DNA from 2 places in the Delftia lacustris genome. Region 2 is predicted to be linked to the other one. Evidence: predicted binding sites of a transcription regulator. Region 2 holds the regulator's gene; the other holds the start of a gene.
What was found. The regulator NrdR, encoded in region 2, represses ribonucleotide reductase genes. The targets are predictions, from matches to a motif close to CACNANATNTNGTG.

Region 1 (9,237 bases), 3.0 Mb from region 2:
AAAGCGTGAAGCGCGTCATGGTTCGCATTGTGCCTGCAGAGAAGCGATTAATCCCAGGAAAGTGCGCCTCCGGTTTGATACTCGATGACGCGTGTCTCAAAGAAGTTACGTTCCTTCTTCAAATCGATCATCTCGCTCATCCAGGGGAACGGGTTTTCCTCGTTGGGGAACAGGGCCTCCAGGCCGATCTGCGTGGCGCGGCGGTTGGCGATGTAGCGCAGGTAGCCCTTGAACATCGATGCGTTCATGCCCAGCACGCCGCGCGGCATGGTGTCCTCTGCGTAGCGGTATTCCAGCTCGACGGCCTTGACGAAAAGCGCCGTGATTTCTTCCTTGAATTCGGGTGTCCACAGCTGCGGATTTTCGAGCTTGAGCTGGTTGATCAGGTCGATGCCGAAGTTGCAGTGCATGGACTCGTCGCGCAGGATGTACTGGTACTGCTCGGCAGCGCCGGTCATCTTGTTCTGACGGCCCAGGGCCAGGATCTGCGTGAAGCCCACGTAGAAGAACAGGCCCTCCATCAGGCAGGCGAAAACGATGAGCGACTTCAGCAGCGTCTGGTCGGTCTCGAAGGTGCCGGTCTTGAAGCTGGGGTCCATGATCGCCTCGATGAAGGGGATCAGGAATTCGTCCTTGTCGCGGATGGAGGGAACCTCGAGATAGGCGTTGAAGATCTCGCCTTCATCCAGGCCCAGCGACTCCACGATGTACTGGTAGGCGTGGGTGTGGATGGCTTCCTCGAAGGCCTGGCGCAGCAGGAACTGGCGGCACTCGGGTGCGGTGATGTGGCGGTAGGTGCCCAGCACGATGTTGTTGGCAGCCAGCGAGTCGGCCGTCACGAAGAAGCCCAGGTTGCGCTTGACGATACGGCGCTCGTCCTCGGTCAGGCCGTTGGGGTCCTTCCACAGGGCGATGTCGCGGTTCATGTTCACTTCCTGCGGCATCCAGTGGTTGGCGCAGGTGGCCAGGTACTTTTCCCAGGCCCACTTGTACTTGAAGGGCACCAGCTGGTTGACGTCGGTCTTGGCGTTGATGATTCGCTTGTCGGCGGCGTTGACGCGCTGGTGTGTGCCGGTGGCGGGGGCAGCTCCTGCGCCGGTCGGCGTGTTCGAGAGGGTGGCGTCGTCGTCAAAGGTCAGCATTGCAATTTTCTCCGGCATGCCCTGAGGCATATGTTCAGTTCATTCGGTGCGAAAGAGGCCTCTCTTTCTGCTCCGGTCAATGTAGGACCATGGGTGGCCTGGCATGTTGAGCAGGCCCAAGGTCCATGGCGAAGATCCTGCGCATGGCGCTGGCTGGCGGGCAGGGCGCGGGGCCTGCGCCGTGGCGAGGCCCCGCGCTGCGCGGCTTACTGGCAGGCTTCGCAGCCGGGATCGTCGATGGCGCAGAACTTGATGTCCGTCGCCGGGGCCTGGGCGCGTGCGGCGGCTGCCGCGGCTTCCAGGGCGCTGGAGGTGCTCACGGCAGCGGGCTGGGCGGCAGCCGTGGGCACTGCGTTGAGCACGCGGCTTTGCACCGTGGACTTCTCGATGTTGGTGGCGCTGGTGGTGCGCAGGTAGTAGGTGGTCTTCAGGCCACGCAGCCAGGCCAGCTTGTAGGTGTCGTCCAGCTTCTTGCCCGAGGCGCCGGCCATGTAGATGTTCAGGCTCTGGGCCTGGTCGATCCACTTCTGGCGGCGTGCAGCGGCCTCAACCAGCCAGGTGGGCTCGACCTCGAAGGCGGTGGCGTACAGGTTCTTGACGTCCTGGGGCACGCGGTCGATGGGGCGCAGCGAGCCGTCGAAATGCTTGAGGTCCATGACCATCACGTCGTCCCACAGGCCCAGGCGCTTCAGGTCGCGCACCAGGTACTGGTTGATGACGGTGAACTCGCCGGACAGGTTGGACTTGACCGACAGGTTGCCGAACGAAGGCTCGATGGAGGCATCGACGCCGACGATGTTGGAGATGGTCGCCGTGGGCGCGATGGCCACGCAGTTGGAGTTGCGCATGCCGTGCTGGCCGATCTTGGCGCGCAGCGCATCCCAGTCCAGGCGCGAGGAACGGTCCACTTCCACGTAGCCGCCGCGGGCCTTCTCCAGCAGGTTCAGCGTGTCCAGCGGCAGGATGCCCTGGTCCCACAGCGAGCCCTTGTAGCTGGAGTACTGGCCGCGTTCCCTGGCCAGTTCGGTGGAGGCCCAGTAGGCGTAGTAGCAGATGGCTTCCATCGACTGGTCGGCGAACTCGACGGCCGCGTCGCTGGCGTAGGCGATGCGCATTTCATAGAGCGCATCCTGGAAGCCCATCAGGCCCAGGCCCACGGGGCGATGGCGCAGGTTGGAGTCCTTGGCCTTCTGCACGGCGTAGTAGTTGATGTCGATCACGTTGTCCAGCATGCGCATGGCCGTGGTGATGGTCTTGCGCAGCTTGCCGTGGTCGATGGCGCCGTTGGTGATGTGGCGCGCCAGGTTGACCGAGCCCAGGTTGCAGACGGCAGTCTCGGTGTCGCTGGTGTTCAGCGTGATCTCGGTGCACAGGTTGGACGAGTGCACCACGCCGGCGTGCTGCTGGGGCGAGCGCACGTTGCAGGGGTCCTTGAAGGTGACCCAGGGGTGGCCGGTCTCGAACAGCATGGACAGCATCTTGCGCCACAGGTCCACGGCCGGGATGCGCTTGAACAGCTTGAGCTCGCCGGTGTCGGCCTTGGTTTCGTAGGCCGTGTAGGCACGCTCGAAGGCTGCGCCGAAGAGGTCGTGCAGGTCGCCGACATCGGAGGGCGAGAACAGGGTCCACTGGCCCTTTTCCATGACGCGCTTCATGAACAGGTCGGGAATCCAGTTCGCCGTGTTCATGTCGTGCGTGCGGCGGCGGTCGTCGCCCGTGTTCTTGCGCAGCTCGAGGAATTCCTCGATGTCCAGGTGCCAGGTCTCCAGGTACGTGCAGACGGCGCCCTTGCGCTTGCCGCCCTGGTTCACGGCCACGGCCGTGTCGTTGACCACCTTGAGGAAGGGCACCACGCCCTGCGACTCGCCGTTCGTGCCCTTGATGCGCGAACCCAGGGCGCGCACGCGCGTCCAGTCGTTGCCCAGGCCGCCGGCGAACTTGGACAGCAGGGCGTTTTCCTTGATCGACTCATAGATGCCGTCCAGATCGTCGGGCACCGTGGTCAGGTAGCACGAAGACAGCTGCGAGCGCAGCGTGCCGCTGTTGAACAGCGTGGGCGTGCTGCTCATGAAGTCGAAGGAAGACAGCAGTTCGTAGAACTCGATGGCGCGCGCGTTGCGGTCCTCTTCCTGCAGCGCCAGGCCCATGGCCACGCGCATGAAGAAGGACTGGGGCAGCTCGATGCGCGTCTTGCGCACGTGCAGGAAGTAGCGGTCGTACAGGGTCTGCAGGCCCAGGTAGTCGAACTGCTGGTCGCGCTCGGCCTTGAGGGCGGCAGCCAGGCGGGGCAGGTCGTAGTTCAGCAGCTCGGGGTTGAGCAGCTCGTTGTCCACGCCCTTCTGGATGAAGCCGGGGAAGTAGGCGGCGTAGGCCGACTGGATGTCGGCAGGCTGCACGTCGTGGCCCATGACCTCGCGCACGATGGTGTGCAGCAGCAGGCGGGCGGTGACGTAGGTGTAGTCGGGGTCCTTTTCGATCAGCGTGCGCGCGGCCAGGATGGAGGCCTTGAAGACTTCTTCGATCGGCACGCCGTCGTACAGGTTGCGCAGCGTCTCGGCAACGATGGGCGCGGCCTGGATGTCGGCATTGAGGTTGCGGCAGGAGGCCTCGATCAAGGCCAGCAGGCGGGCCTGGTCCAGAGGAACGCGCTGGCCGTTGTCGGTCACATGCAGCACGGGGGCGGGCGCGGCCGCAGCGGCGGCAGCGGCCTCGGCGGCCTTCTTCTGCTCGGCACGTTCCTGGTTGCGGCGGTCGCGGTACAGCACATAGGCGCGCGCCACGTCGTGGTGGCCGCCGCGCATCAGGCCCAGCTCGACCTGGTCCTGCACGTCTTCAATATGGAAGGTGCCGCCGCCCGGACGCGAGCGCAGCAGGGCGCGCACCACGGCCTGGGTGAGCTCGTCCACGGTCTCGCGCACGCTGGCGGAGGCAGCGCCCTGGGCGCCGCGCACGGCCAGGAAGGCCTTGGTCAGCGCGACGGCGATCTTTTGCGGGGTGAAGGGCACCACGTCGCCGCTGCGGCGGATGATCTGGTAGCCGTCCTGCACGGACAGGTGATGGGCGGAGGAAGGATTGGCAGCATCACCGTGCGCAGCGGGAGCCAAAGAATTCAGTGCTTCTTGCATGAGTTTCCTCAACGGGTGTTTGTGGATAGAACGGACGCGGACCTGCACTGGGGGCAGGCTTGCTGGGAGATGGAATCGATGGCCGGATGTGCACACCGTTTTCACAGGGTGTGCACAGCTTGTGAACACTAGATATGGTGTCCGGCGTGCTCTCAGGCACTACCTGTAGTGTATCGCCGTCTCATGTACACGGGGTACTCACGGCCGGAAAACCGCTGTTTGCGCTGCGCCAAAACAGTGCCCAGCATGCAAGCCCATAGCAGCAGATCACCGCTGCGCGGTGGCTGGCGGGCGATGGCCTGTCGCAAGCCGCTACAGCCTTGCCGCTGCGCCGGTCGGACCGCCGAAAGCCCCATGAACAGTGGGGCTGCGACACATGCGTGAATTTGTAAAAAAAGATCAGGCCGGCCCGGCGTGCGCCTGCGCGCCACATGGGTTGCTTTCTGGATTGACAGCGCACTTTTCCTGGGCCTGTGGACAAGCCGGCCTGCGTGCAAGGCCTGGCGGAGTCCGGCAGGAGGGTGTGTGCTTACGTGGAGGGCTGGCCGGCGCGGGGCGGCAACTGCCAGTTCGCCGTGGCCTGGTGACGGGACAGCAGCCCGCGCAGCCGGGGCCAGTCGAAGCCGGGGCCGGGATCGCGTTTGCGGCCGGGCGCAATGTGCTCATGGCCTGCGAGATGGGCGACGGGGTAGCGTGCGGCGATGGCTTCGCACAGGTTCTCCAGGGCCGCATATTGCGCCGGCTCGAACGGCAGTCCCTCCAGGCCCTCCAGCTCTATGCCGATGGAGTCGTCGTTGCAGCGATCCTTGCCGCGCCAGCTGGAGGCGCCCGCATGCCAGGCGCGCGCGTCACAGTCCACAAATTGCCAGACCTCGCCCAGGCGCGTGACGAAGAAATGGGCCGACACCTCCAGGCCGCGTATGCCCTGGTAGTAAGGATGGGCGTCCCAGTCGAGCTGGTTGGTGAACAGTTGCTGGACCGCCCCCGTGCCGTACTCGCCGGGGGGCAGGCTGATGGAGTGCACGACGACCAGATCGACCAGGGCCTGGGCCGGGCGCTCGCCGAAGTTGGGCGAGGGCAGGTGGCGTGCCTGTTGCAGCCAGCCGCCTTGCCAGGTCCAGGCCGGGCCCATGGTCGTGGTCGTGGTCGTGGTCGTGGTGGCTTGTGCCTGCGGATCAGGCTTCGCCATGGCCGCCTCCGTCCGCCTCGGCGCTGGCGTCGCCGGGCAGGGCGATGTTCAGCCGGTCGATGCGGTAGCGGATCTGGCGCAGGCTCAGCCCCAGGCGCGCGGCCGTGGCCGTGCGGTTGAAGCCGTTTTCCTGCAGCGCCTGCACCAGGATGCCGCGCTCGCGCTCGTCCAGCCAGGCCTGCAGGTCGCGGGGCAGCTCCATGTCGGCAGGCTCCGGCGGCGGTGCGGCGCCGTCGTGCGCCTGGGTCTGCGCCGATGCGGGTGGAGCCGGCGGAGTGCCGCAGGGCAGCTGCATCTCGGGGTCTATGCGCAGCGGCCCTTCCTCGCCCAGCGTGATGGCGCGGTGCAGCAGGTTCTCCAGTTCACGCACATTGCCGGGCAGGGGCAGGCGGGCGATCTGCTCCAGGGAACGCTCGTCGATCTCGGGCATGGGCAGGCCCGACTCCTGCGACAGCCGTGCCAGCAATGCACGGCACAGCGCGGGCAGGTCCTCGCGGCGCTCGCGCAGCGGCGGAAGAAGTACTTCGATGACGTTGAGGCGGTAGTACAGGTCCTGGCGAAAACGTCCTGCCTGCACGTCGGCGGCCAGGTCGCGGTGGGTGGCGCTGACGATGCGCACGTCGGCTGCTTCCTCCTGCGCCGAGCCCAGGGGGCGCACGCGGCGTTCCTGGATGGCGCGCAGCAGCTTGGCCTGCATGGGCAGCGGCAGGTCGCCGATTTCGTCGAGGAACAGGGTGCCGCCGCGTGCCGCCTGGAAGTAGCCGTCGCGGTCCTGGGTGGCTCCGGTATAGGAGCCCTTGCGGGCGCCGAAGAACTCGGCTTCCAGCAGGTTTTCGGGGATGGCGCCGCAGTTCACGGCCACCATGGGGCCGTGGGCGCGCTGGCTGCAGGCGTGCAGGGCGCGCGCCACCAGCTCCTTGCCCGTGCCCGACTCGCCGTGCACCAGCACCGGCGCCATGCCGCGCGCCACCTTGGCAATGCGCTGCTTGACGGCCTGCATGGCGGGCGACTCCCCAACCATGGCGTCGAGCGCCCCGCCGCCGCTGAGCACGGGGCTTGCGGCCGACGCCGCCGAGGGGCTGCGCGCCGGCATCACGCCGGGGGGCGGCACGCCGCCCACGCCCTGGGCGGCCGAGGCCACGACCAGGCGGAACTGCTTGAGGTCCACGGGCTTGGTCAGATAGTCGAAGGCGCCCGAGCGCAGGGCTTCGACGGCATTTTCGGCCGAGCCGTAGGCGGTCATGACCACGCAGCGTTCTCGCCGCTGCTGGTTGCGCAGGTCCTGCAGCAGCTCCATTCCCATGCCGTCGGGCAGGCGCATGTCGGTGATGACCACGTCGAAGCGCTGGGTCTGCAGCTGTTCGCGCGCCTCGCCCACGCTGGCGGCGGTTTCCACGCGGTAGCCTTCGCGCAGCAGGGTCAGTTCATAGAGGGTGCGCAGATCCGGCTCGTCGTCCACGACAAGAATCGATGCGGCAGCGGGCAGGGAGTTCAAGGGCATCACACCACAATCTGGTCAAACAGGGAGGCCGGCAGAGCCGATGCGGCGCCGGCGCGGAACACGATGCTGAAGGCATTGCCCTCGACAGGGCCGTGCGGCGCGGGCCGCGACAGCCGCTGGTAGCTGATGCCTGCATCGTAGCGCTGGCACAGCTCGCGGCAGATGTACAGGCCCAGGCCGCTGGAGCGGCTTTCCGACGAGAAGAAGGGCTCGAACAGATGGCGCTGCACCGTGGGCTCCAGTGCGGCGCCGTCGCTCCAGACCTGCAGCCAGATCTGGCCTGCGGCCGGCGCGCCGGTCAGCACCTGCAGCGTATGCGGCTGCTGGGCGTTGCTGCGGTAGCGCTGGGCGTTGTCCAGCAGGTTCACCAGGATGCGGCGCAGGTGCTCGCCGTCGAACACCACGGTCCTTGCGCGCGCGTCCAGCAGCAGCTGGATGCTGCGCGCAGGCTGGCCCTGGGCCTGCCACTCCTGGCAGGCCTGGGCCACATGCTGGTCCAGGTCCAGCAGGCCGGCGTGGGCCTCGCCAATGTGCTGCTGGGCCCGCGCGATGTTGAGCACGTCCTCGACGGTGCGCGCCAGCCGCTCGGCGTTCTGGCCCACGATGCGGCACAGCTGCTGCTGGGCCGGGTTCTGCGCCAGATCTTCTGCCAGCAGGGCGTTGGCCTGGGTGATGGCGGCCAGCGGATTGCGGATCTCATGGGCCACGGCGGCGGACATGCGGCCCATGGAGGCCAGCTTTTCCGTGCGCAGCCGCGCCTCCAATTCGCGCAGGTCGTGCAGAAAGACCACGCACAGCTGCTGCAGCAGCGCGGGCTCGGCGGCATCGGTGGCGTCGGACGGGGTGGCGACCTCGGTCAGCCAGGTTCGCAGATGCAGTCCCGTCATGCCTTCCTGGCCGATGGACTGCAGATGGATGGCGGCCGATATCGGCAGGTTCTGGGCAAAGCTCTGGGCCACGGCATCCTGCAGCCGCTGCCAGCCGGCGTGTTCCTTGAGGGCGAAGGGCAGGGCATGCGCGTCGGCCAGTCCCAGCAGGTGCAGCGCGGCCGGGTTGGCCTGCTGCACGCGGAATTGGGGATCAACCACCAGCACGCCTTCGCCCAGGTGGCGGATCACCAGGGCATTGACCTGCTCCTGGGCCTGGGCCTTGCGGCTGCTGTGCTGTGCCAGGTGCCGCTCGCGCCGCACGCGGCGCGCCAGCTCGTGCGTCAGATAGGCCACGGCGAAATAGCCTGCGCAGGCAAAGCTGGCCTGGTAGTAGGCCTGGGTACTTTCTATGCGGCCCGCCAGGTCCTGCCATGCGACCCAGCCCAGGGTCAACAGCGTGACGCTGGCCGTGGTGGCCAGCGCCAGCGTCAGATTGCCCAGCACGGCCGAAATCAGGATGGGGATGGCCAGCAGGGCCGAGTAGTTGAGCGGGCCTGTCTGCAACACCTGCAGCAGGCAGATGGCCGCGATGTCCACGCCGATCACGGGCAGCCAGTGCACGCCGGCGCGGGCAGAGGGCGGCTGCTCGCGTGCGGTCAGCCGCACCAGCAGCGTCAGCCCCAGGTAGCCCAGGCAGACCAGCCAGACCAGGGGATTGCCGCCGGGCTGCACGCTGAGCAGCGCCAACTGCAGCAGCAGCAGCGCAGTGGCGATGAGAACGCGGCCCGTCAGAAATCCCTGCCACAGCCGGACGAAGGGGGCGTTGGCGTCGTGCGGCGACTGCGCCGTGGCCTCGTCGATGGTGGGCGGCGGGGAGCGGGCGGCGTCCTGCATGCTCAGCGCCGTTGCGCCAGGGCCCGGTGCTCGGCGCTGCAATAGCTGCGGCCTGCGGCCTCGATGGCTTCGCTGCGCGGCAGGTGCAGGCCGCAGTGCGCGCATTCGACCATGTCCTGTGGAGCCGCCAGCGGCGCGTTGGCCGGGTTGGCCGGGTTGCGCGGCGCAGCCGCCTGGCGCCGCTCACGGGCCTCGGTGCGGCGCTGGCTGCGCCAGACGCCGACGGCAATGACGATGACGATCAGGACCAGCAGGTACTTCATGCGGCGCGCTCCAGCAGCACTTCCATCACGAAGCGTGATCCCGCATAGGCCAGCAGCAGCAGCGCGGCGCCTGCGTAGAGCACGCGCACGGCGCTGCGGCCACGCCAGCCAAAGCGCGCACGGCCGATCAGCAGCACGGCAAAGGTCAGCCACGACAGCAGCGAGAACACCGACTTGTGGTTCCAGACCCAGGCCTTGCCGTAGAGCTGTTCGCCGAACAGCCAGCCTGCGGCCAGCGTGGCCGTGAGCAGCAC
Region 2 (9,237 bases):
CTGCGATCTTTTCCTGGTCCTTGGTGCGGCGGATTTCATCCAGACGCTCACGCACGGCGCGGGCCGCGCTCTTGTCGCGCGCGCTCAGCTCCTTGAGGACGTCCTGCAATTGCTCGACCGAAGGCTGGGTTGCCAGCCAGTCGCGGATGCGCGAGGCGCGATCACCCGAGGTTTCGGCGGAGAAGGCACCGCCCGTGAGCACATCCAAGGGGTGTTGTTCAGGATTCTTGGCAGAAGCAGGGCTCACTTCAGGTGCATCGGACATGGTGCTGCGGGGGGAAAGAGAAGACATGAATCAATCGTTGAATGCCTGGCTGCCGCGGGCCGCCAGACGCGGCCGGCCGGGCTGCATGCGGGCATGCTAGCCGGGCCGGGAAAACCATATTCTCGCCGTTATTTGAAGCGGAGCCAAAACCGGGCTACTGTGCGGACAGGCTGAGCTGGGCGCGCGGGCTCCATTCCTGGTCGTCGGAATCCAGTTTCGGGGCCCCGAGAAACAGGCGCTCGAGCGGCAACTGCTGCTGCGCCAGATAGTCGCGAACGGCCACGCCGCGCGCCAGCGCCAGCTCGCGCATGGCATCGTCGGGCACGGTGATCTGCTCCAGCAGCAGGCTGCGCATCTGGTCGGTGGGCAAGTCCTTGGCCATGCCGATGACATTGCGCGGCTTGGCAAAGTCGGCACGGCCGTAAAGCGCCTTGGTCAAAGCCGGCACTTCGGCAGCAGACAACTCGGTCACCGATTCTGCCGATTTGCCCTCGCGCAGCACCTGGCGGCGTTTCTGGGCCAGCAACAGGCGGTCGAGTTCGGCCTGCTTCCAGGCCTCCTTGTCCTGGGCCTCGCGCGCCTCGCCGATCACGGTGAGCCTGAGGGCCGGGCGCTCCTTGAGGGAGGCGACCACCTTGTCCAGGCTTTCGCGGGCCTTGGCATCGATCTGGGATCGGCCCGGCGCAAAGGCCACCACGCCCGACTCGCCGCTGCCGCCAAATGCGCCCGACAGCAGCGAGAACGGCGAGGTGACGGCCTTCATGATCAGGTTGCCGATGATCTTGAAGATGACTGGCGCCAACCTGAATTGCGGGTCGTTGAGCGAGCCGCTGACCGGCAGGTCCAGGTCGATGACGCCGTTGCGGTCGGCCAGCAATGCCACGGCCAGGCGCACGGGCAGCGAGGCCGGCGCACCTTCGACGGCTTCGCCGAAGGTGAGCTGGTGCAGCACCAGCTTGTTGCGCGCCGTGAGCTGGCCATCGGGCTCGATCTTGTAGCTGACATCCATGCTGAGCTTGCCGCGCTCGATGCCATGGCCCGCGTACTTGATGGAGTACGGCGACAGCGGCGGCAGCTCCAGATCGCGCATCTGGGCGCGTATGTCCAGGGCCAGCGGCTTGGCCAGCGGATTGACCTGGCCGGTGATCTCCAGCGAAGCCGTGCCCTGGGCGCGGCCGCGCAGCTCCACATCCGCCAGTTGCGGCCCCTGCTCCCCGGCCGGCTGTTCGGACGAGAAGGCGCTCAGGCGGCCGGCCAGCTCGCTGAGGTCAGCCGAGTAGTTGGGCTGGATGAAGTAGTCGGAGAACTGCACCTTGCCGCCCGTCAGCACGATGGGGCCGATCTTGATGACCGGTGCAGGCCCGGAAGCGGCCTTCGGCGGGACGGGCTCGGCAGGAGCCGCCGCGCCATCCGCAGCCGGCGCGGTGTTTTGCTCCACGGACTGCTGAGACTGGGCCGACTTGACGATGTCCTGCAGATTGATGCGGCCATTGCGCTGCACGATCACGCGTGCAAAGAAGTCGCTGAGCGCCGTCTCGCGCACGCTCAGGCGCAGTGGCTGGGCGGGCTGCATCTGCAGGTCCAGGCCACGCACGGCCAAGGTTTTCCAGGCGACGAGTTCATCGCGCAGGCCCAGGCCCAAGGCAGCCGATCGAGCCTTGGCCCGGTCGGCCGTGGATTCGCTGAGCACGGCTGCCACGGCGCCTGCAGCCGTGCTGGGTACGCCCTGCACCGCAGCCTCACCCCCGGCTTGCACGGGCGAGGCCAGCGCGGAGCGCATGCGCAGATCCACCAGTTCGACATCGCCCTGCACCATCAGCTCGGGGCCGGCAGGCTGGCTGGCAAAGCGCAGCTGACCCAGGAAATTGCCATCGGCGCGCACCAGCTCCACATTGAGCATGTCGGCAAAGTAGGGCTCCAGCGCGTGCAGCGGCAGGCTGCGCGCCTGCAGCCTGCCCTGAAGCGACAGTGGCGCCAGTCCCAGATCGCCGCGCAGGCTCAGCGATCCTGCCTGGACACGCCGGCCCGAGCCGACCTGGGCGGACAGCTCCAGCGGCGTGGGGGCGGACTTGGCCGCCAGCGGCTCGATGGCGCCCAAGCGCAGGCGCAGTGAACTCAGATCCAGGGACACGGTGCGCGCCGAATCGGCGTTGCGCACGGGCGCTTCGTCACGCAGCGCAACGGCGCCACCGTCCACTTCCACGGCCTGCAGCCTCAGACCCCAGGGCCTGGGCTTGTCCTTGGCGGGGTCCGGCGTCGCAGGTGCCGAGGATGCGGGTGGCAGCCATTGCTCATACATCCACCGGCCCTGGGCGTCGCGCGACACGCCCAGCTGCGGCTTTTGCAGCGCCAGGCGCCCCACGGAAACCTGCTGGCTGGCCAGATTGACCTGTACCTGCTCCAGCAGCAGGCGCGCGATGTCGACCGGCGCGGCCTTGTCCTTGAGGCTCAACTGCTCCACGCCCAGCTCGGCCACCTGCACCACCATGGCGGAGCCGCTCCAGCCCAGGCCGGCGTCGGTGCTCAGCAGGCCGGTCAGCTCCGGCTTGAGATGGGCAGACAGATACGGCGCCGCCAGTTGCAGAGGCAACTGCCGCGCGGAGACGGCCAGTTGCCCCTGCCTGTCGGTCATGGCGCCGCTCAGCCTCAGTTCGGCAGGTTTTGCACCCTCTCCTGCCGCTGCAGACTGCACCTGCATGCCAGCATCAAATTGCAAAGGCTGCTCCAGCGGCCAGCGGACATCACGCACTTCCAATGACAGCTGGCGCGCCTGAAGCGCCGCACCCGACTGGCCTGCGCCGGGCGACGCATCGCGCCAATGCACCGTGGCATCGGCAATGGCCAGCCTGTCCAGGCTCACCTTCCAGGGCTGGGGCGCATCGGAGGCAGGCTTTTCCACTGCCGGACTGGAATCGGAGGCAGAGCGACTGCCCATCGCCATCCAGTTGATGCGGCCTTGCGCATCACGGGCCGCGAAAATCTCTGGAGCGCTCCACTGCACGGACTCCAGCTCCACCACCGACTGCAGGGGCTGCACGTTCTTGAGCACGGCCGCCAGGCGCTCGAAACGCAGCAGGGGCGCCTCATCGCGGTCAAGCAACTCGGCACCGGACAGGCTGACCTCGCCGGTGATCCGCACCACGGCCTGCTCGGCCTGCTCAAAGGAGATGTGCAGATTGGTATCCAGCACGCCGGAGCGCGGCTTGACGGGCGCATTGGCGGGCACATAGCCCAGGTAAGGCGTCAGGTCCACGCCCTGCCAGCTCAGATCGACGGCCGTCTGGCGCTGGTCGGTGAAAGGCGTGCTCTGGGCACTGGATTCAAAGCGGCTGCCGTTGAGTGCGAAGGACAGGTGCGGCAGCACCTTGATCTCGCGCTTGGACTCCAGATTGCTGATGAACGGCAGCTTCAGCTGCAGCTGATCCAGCATGTGCTCACGCTGCTGGACATCGTCCTGCAATTGCACGCGGCCGTCGCGCAGCGCAATGTTGTACAGCGCAAAGCCCAAGGGCTTGGCCGGCGGCGTATCGCTGGGCTCGGCCAGCCGGGCCAGCACATCATCCACATCGAAGTGCCCCAGGCTCTGCTGCGTGAGGCGCAGCACCGGCGCATCGACCTCGATGGCATCCAGGACAGGCGCCAGCCTGAAGAGGGACTGGATACTGGCATTCACATAGATGCGGTCGACCTGCAGCTGTGGCGACGACGGCGCGGGTTCTGCCTGCCCTGCGCCCGCCGACTGGCTTTTGGCAATGCGCAGATCACGCAGGGTCAGCTCCAGCGACCAGGGCCGGAACTCCACTGCCCCCACATGGACCTGGCGACCCAGCTTGGCCGATGCCTGCTTTTCCAGCTGGCTTTTGGCGACAACGGGCACCAGCGCCCACAGCAGCAGCCACAGCAAAAGAAACGCTGCAAAGGCGATGGCCAGCCTGCGCAGCCAGCGGTGCTTGAAGAGAAGTTGCATGGGGCTCTAATAACTAGTACGGCGCCATCCTGGACAGAGGACGCAGCGGTGGCTGCATTGCATCAGAAATTGGGCTGGCAGCAAGGCCTCAACCCGCATCACCGCACATTTCTTGACGTTGCAGTCACCCTGGAACGACAAAGCCCGGAAGCCTTGAACCGGCTTCCGGGCTTTACGGCAGGCACAAGTCCTGGCCGTTTTCCGCAGTCAAGGAGAGGATGGTCCTTGCTGCTCGGAAGCAAGAGATTGCTTCCAGGAAGGCCGCGGAAGAAGACTTGAACGACTGTGCCCGAACCATCGAACACCACTTTTACCCGTCTTCCACCTTGGCGAGACGACTGCAGGAGCAGTCGCCTCCAATATAGAAGGACGCAGGCCAGGCCTGCCAGTGCTTTTGCATTTCATTGCAATTTCATGAAGCCCTTACAACCGCCGCAAGCGCCCCACATCGGTAGCACGCAACCTGCTCTCAAACACTCAGAAACTGTGTTTGCATCCATGGTTTGTTATTATTCATCGATCTAACAAACGCACTTCATAGTGTTGACCGTGTATTTGGTGAACTCCTAGAATCCGCCAGCGCTCGAATAGAGCGTTTTTTGTTTCTGCTGCCTCACGACTGAGCAGATCCCGCAGGCCTACAACGCAATGGTGCACCAAGCGCCAGCCTCCCGGATCCGCAGCACCCAATCCAGGGTGTCAGCCTCACCGGCCTTCGCTTCGGCGAAGGCCGTTTCGGGTTGGTGCCCCTAGAAAGGAAAAAGCTATGCCAGCGTCAGGAAAATTTTTCGCCGCCGCGCGAACGTTCGCCATCGATGTGGCCAACGGTTTTCTTGCCATCATCCACAACAGCTTCGCCCTTCTGGGCCTGGCTGTGGCCTTCCTGGCCATTACCTTGTTCGCCCGCCCCGACCTGCGCGATGCCGGAGAGAGCCAGCTGCGCTCCTGGCTGACCGCTCGCCAGATGGCCGAGCTGGGTGCGCCCGTCGAACTCGCGGCCAGCGACCGCGCGACGGCGACCAACCCGAAGAACCTGCCCAAGGATCAGGCGGCCGTGGCCTTCTGGCTCAGCAAGAAGTACCGCGTGGCGCCCGAGCCCATCGCGGCACTGGTCAGCGAGGCCTACGACCTGGGCAAGGTCAACCGCCTGGACCCGACGCTGATCCTGGCCATCATGGCCATCGAGTCCAGCTTCAATCCGTTCGCGCAAAGTGCTGTCGGCGCGCAGGGCCTGATGCAGGTGATGACCACGGTGCATACCGACAAGTACGAGAACTTCGGCGGCCAGAACGCCGCGTTCGACCCCGTCAGCAATCTGCGCGTGGGCGTGCGCGTGCTCAAGGAGTGCATTGAGCGCGCCGGCTCCATCGAAGGTGGCCTGCGCTACTACGTGGGCGCGGCCAACCTGCCCACCGACGGCGGCTATGCCGCCAAGGTGCTGGCCGAGCACCAGCGCCTGCGCATGGCCGCCGGCCTGCGTGCCGTGCCGCTGATGACCGCCAAGATCGAGCAGCCCAAGCAGGCCGTCCAGATCGCAGCCACCAAGCCGGCCACATCCACGGCCGAGGCAGCCGGACCTGCGGCCTCGGCAGCGTCCGCTGGCAACCCGGCAGTGCCGGTCAGCTCGAGCAGCATGTCCGCGCGCACCGAACAGGTGGCCCTGCAGACACAGGAGCCGGCGCTGTAGCCGGAACCACCGACATGGCGCACGAAGCTGGCTAAGGCCAGCTTTTTTCATGCCTGCCTGCACCCGCTGATCTGCCAGGCAGGCGGCTTCGCCAACGCCCCTCGCCTGTCTTCGGCTCCATCAGCTCAGCTACACTAGCGGGGTACGCAACTGGCGATAGGCGCAGCCGCTTCACGCACCGCTGCCGCTGACGTGGAAACCAGCAGAAGGCCTGAAAAGAACCACCTTCTGTGAACCACCGGGGAGCGTACCGCCCAGCCTCCATGCGCACGCGGGATCTGGAGTGTTCCGCCGTTCGCCTGGGCAGCCCTTGGCCTCAAGGGAATTTCAAGTTCACAGGACTGCCATGTTTCAACGCACCAATACCGTCGAGAAGGTCGACGCCGAAGTCTTTGCCGCCATCCAGGCCGAGAACCTGCGTCAACAAGAACATATCGAGCTGATCGCCAGCGAGAACTACTGCTCGCCCGCCGTGATGGAAGCCCAGGGCTCCCAGCTCACCAACAAGTACGCAGAAGGCTATCCGGGCAAGCGCTACTACGGCGGCTGCGAGAACGTCGATGTGGTCGAGCAGCTTGCCATCGACCGTGTCAAGAAGCTGTTCGGCGCCGAGGCAGCCAACGTTCAGCCCAACTCCGGCTCCCAGGCCAACCAGGCCGTGCTGATGGCCTTTGCCAAGCCCGGCGACACCATCATGGGCATGAGCCTGGCCGAAGGCGGCCACCTGACGCACGGCATGCCGCTGAACATGTCGGGCAAGTGGTTCAACGTGGTCTCCTACGGCCTGAACGCCGAAGAAGCCATCGACTACGACAAGATGGAAGCGCTGGCGCGCGAGCACAAGCCCCGCATCATCGTGGCCGGCGCATCGGCCTACGCCCTGGCCATCGACTTCGAGCGCTTCGCCAAGATCGCAAAGGAAGTCGGCGCCATCTTCTGGGTGGACATGGCCCACTACGCCGGCCTGATCGCCGCGGGCGTGTACCCCAACCCCGTGCCCCACGCCGACGTGGTCACCACCACCACGCACAAGAGCCTGCGCGGCCCGCGCGGCGGCGTGATCCTGATGAAGGCCGAGCATGAGAAGGCCATCAACAGCGCCATCTTCCCCGGCCTGCAAGGCGGCCCGCTCATGCACGTCATCGCCGGCAAGGCCGTGGCCTTCAAGGAAGCACTGTCTCCCGAGTTCAAGGCCTACCAGGAGCAGGTCGTGAAGAATGCCAAGGTCGTCGCCGAAACGCTGACGGCCCGCGGCCTGCGCATCGTCTCCGGCCGCACGGAAAGCCACGTCATGCTGGTGGACCTGCGCGCCAAGGGCATTACCGGCAAGGCGGCAGAAGCCGCACTGGGTGCCGCCCACATGACGATCAACAAGAACTCCATCCCCAACGACCCCGAAAAGCCGATGGTGACCAGCGGCATCCGCGTGGGCACGCCCGCCATGACCACGCGCGGCTTCAAGGAAGAGGAAGCCCGCCTGACGGCCAACCTGCTGGCCGACGTGCTGGAGAACCCCAGCGACGAAGCCAACCTGGCTCGCGTGCGCGCCCAGGTGGCCGAGCTGACGGCCCGCTTCCCGGTCTACGGCGCCTGATTTGAGCGCATAGAGGCCTGCCATGAAGTGCCCGTTCTGCAGCCACCCGGACACCCAGGTCGTGGAGACCCGTGAGGCCGAGGATGGGGGCTTCATTCGCCGCCGCCGCCAATGCGGCGGCTGCGACAAGCGCTTCACCACCTATGAGCGGCCCGAGGTCAGCTTCCCCGCCATCGTCAAGAAGGACGGGCGGCGCATCGAGTACGAGCGCGCCAAGCTGCTGGGTTCGTTCAAGATTGCGCTGCGCAAGCGTCCCGTGAGCACGGAGCAGATCGATGCCGCCATCGAGCGCATCGAGGAACGGCTGCGCAACCTGGGCGAGCGCGAAGTGCTCTCCAGCCGCCTGGGCGAGATGGTGATGCGCGAGCTCAAGCTGCTCGACAAGGTCGGCTACATCCGCTACGCCAGCGTCTACCGCAGCTTCGAGGACGTGGACGACTTCAAGAACGTCATGGATGAAGTCCGCAATCCCGGCTGATCAGGCCGGCAGGACACAAGAAAGCCGCCCTTGGGCGGCTTTCTCTTTGGCGTCCTGGCAGCGCTTTCAGGGCGCCGCGGCAGGAATCGGCGCCAGGCCTGAATCGACGTCGCCGCACTGGGCGCGGTGGCGCAGGGCGTGGTCCATCACCACCAGGGCCAGCAACGCTTCGGCGATGGGCGCGGCGCGGATGCCCACGCAGGGGTCATGGCGACCCTTGGTGATGACTTCGGTGCTCTGGCCCTGGGTGTCGATGGACTCGCGCGGCGTGATGATGGAGCTGGTGGGCTTGATGGCGATGCGCACCTCCAGATCCTGGCCCGTGCTGATGCCGCCCACGATGCCACCGGCGTTGTTGCTGCGAAAGCCTTCAGGACTCAGCGAGTCGCCGTGCGTGGTGCCGCGCTGGACCACGCTGTCGAAGCCCGCGCCGATCTCCACGGCCTTGACGGCGTTCAGGCCCATCATGGCGTAGGCGACGTCGGCATCGAGGCGGTCATACAGCGGCTGGCCCAGGCCCACCGGCATGCCACTGGCCTGCACGCGCAGCGCGGCGCCGCAGGAGTCGCCCGACTTGCGCAGCGCATCCATGTATTCCTCGTAGCGGGACACATCGGCCACCGGCGCAAAGAAGGGATTGTTGCGCACATGCTCCCAGCTCTCGAAGGGCAGCGACAGCTCGCCCACCTGGGTCATGCAGGCGCGGAACTCGGTGCCGAATTTTTCCTTGAGCCACTTCTTGGCCACGGCGCCGGCCGCCACCGTGGGCGCCGTCAGCCGTGCGGAGGAGCGGCCGCCGCCGCGCGGATCACGGATGCCGTACTTCTGGAAGTAGGCGTAGTCGGCATGGCCGGGACGAAAGCTTTGCGCAATGTTGGAGTAGTCCTTGCTGCGCTGGTCGGTATTGCGGATCAGCAAAGCGATCGGCGTGCCCGTGGTGCGGCCTTCGTAGACACCCGAGAGGATTTCCACCGCGTCCGGCTCGTTGCGCTGCGTCACGAACTTGCTGGTGCCGGGGCGGCGGCGGTCCAGGTCGTGCTGGATGTCCGCCTCGCTCAGTGCCATGCCAGGCGGGCAACCGTCGATGACGCAGCCGATGGCCGGGCCATGCGATTCGCCGAAGTTGGTGACAGTGAATAGGGTTCCGAAGGTGTTGCCGCTCATAGGCCGATGATTATGCCCGGGTCGCCCCCAGGCGCCGCTCCCGCTGCAGCGGTGCATTGCGCAGGCTGCCATCTCCTGCAAA

Region 1: a site for NrdR is predicted at 4,394-4,407, ahead of U6958_RS28960 (ribonucleoside-diphosphate reductase subunit alpha). Genes of this name have one in related genera too.

Annotation. Positions count from the first base shown of each region.
Region 1 is NZ_CP141274.1:5,993,479-6,002,715, reverse strand. It holds gene U6958_RS28965 (ribonucleotide-diphosphate reductase subunit beta) at 48-1,142, opposite strand; gene U6958_RS28960 (ribonucleoside-diphosphate reductase subunit alpha) at 1,349-4,267, opposite strand; gene ampD (1,6-anhydro-N-acetylmuramyl-L-alanine amidase AmpD) at 4,797-5,456, opposite strand; gene U6958_RS28950 (sigma-54 dependent transcriptional regulator) at 5,443-6,957, opposite strand; gene U6958_RS28945 (PAS domain-containing sensor histidine kinase) at 6,957-8,720, opposite strand; gene U6958_RS28940 (PP0621 family protein) at 8,723-8,983, opposite strand; gene U6958_RS28935 (inner membrane protein YpjD) at 8,980-9,237, opposite strand, start outside.
Region 2 is NZ_CP141274.1:2,049,372-2,058,608, reverse strand. It holds gene U6958_RS10700 (DUF349 domain-containing protein) at 1-265, opposite strand, end outside; gene U6958_RS10695 (DUF748 domain-containing protein) at 420-4,232, opposite strand; gene U6958_RS10690 (lytic transglycosylase domain-containing protein) at 4,999-5,919, shown strand; ZMP/ZTP riboswitch at 6,056-6,231, shown strand; gene glyA (serine hydroxymethyltransferase) at 6,266-7,513, shown strand; gene nrdR (transcriptional regulator NrdR) at 7,536-7,991, shown strand; gene aroC (chorismate synthase) at 8,058-9,155, opposite strand.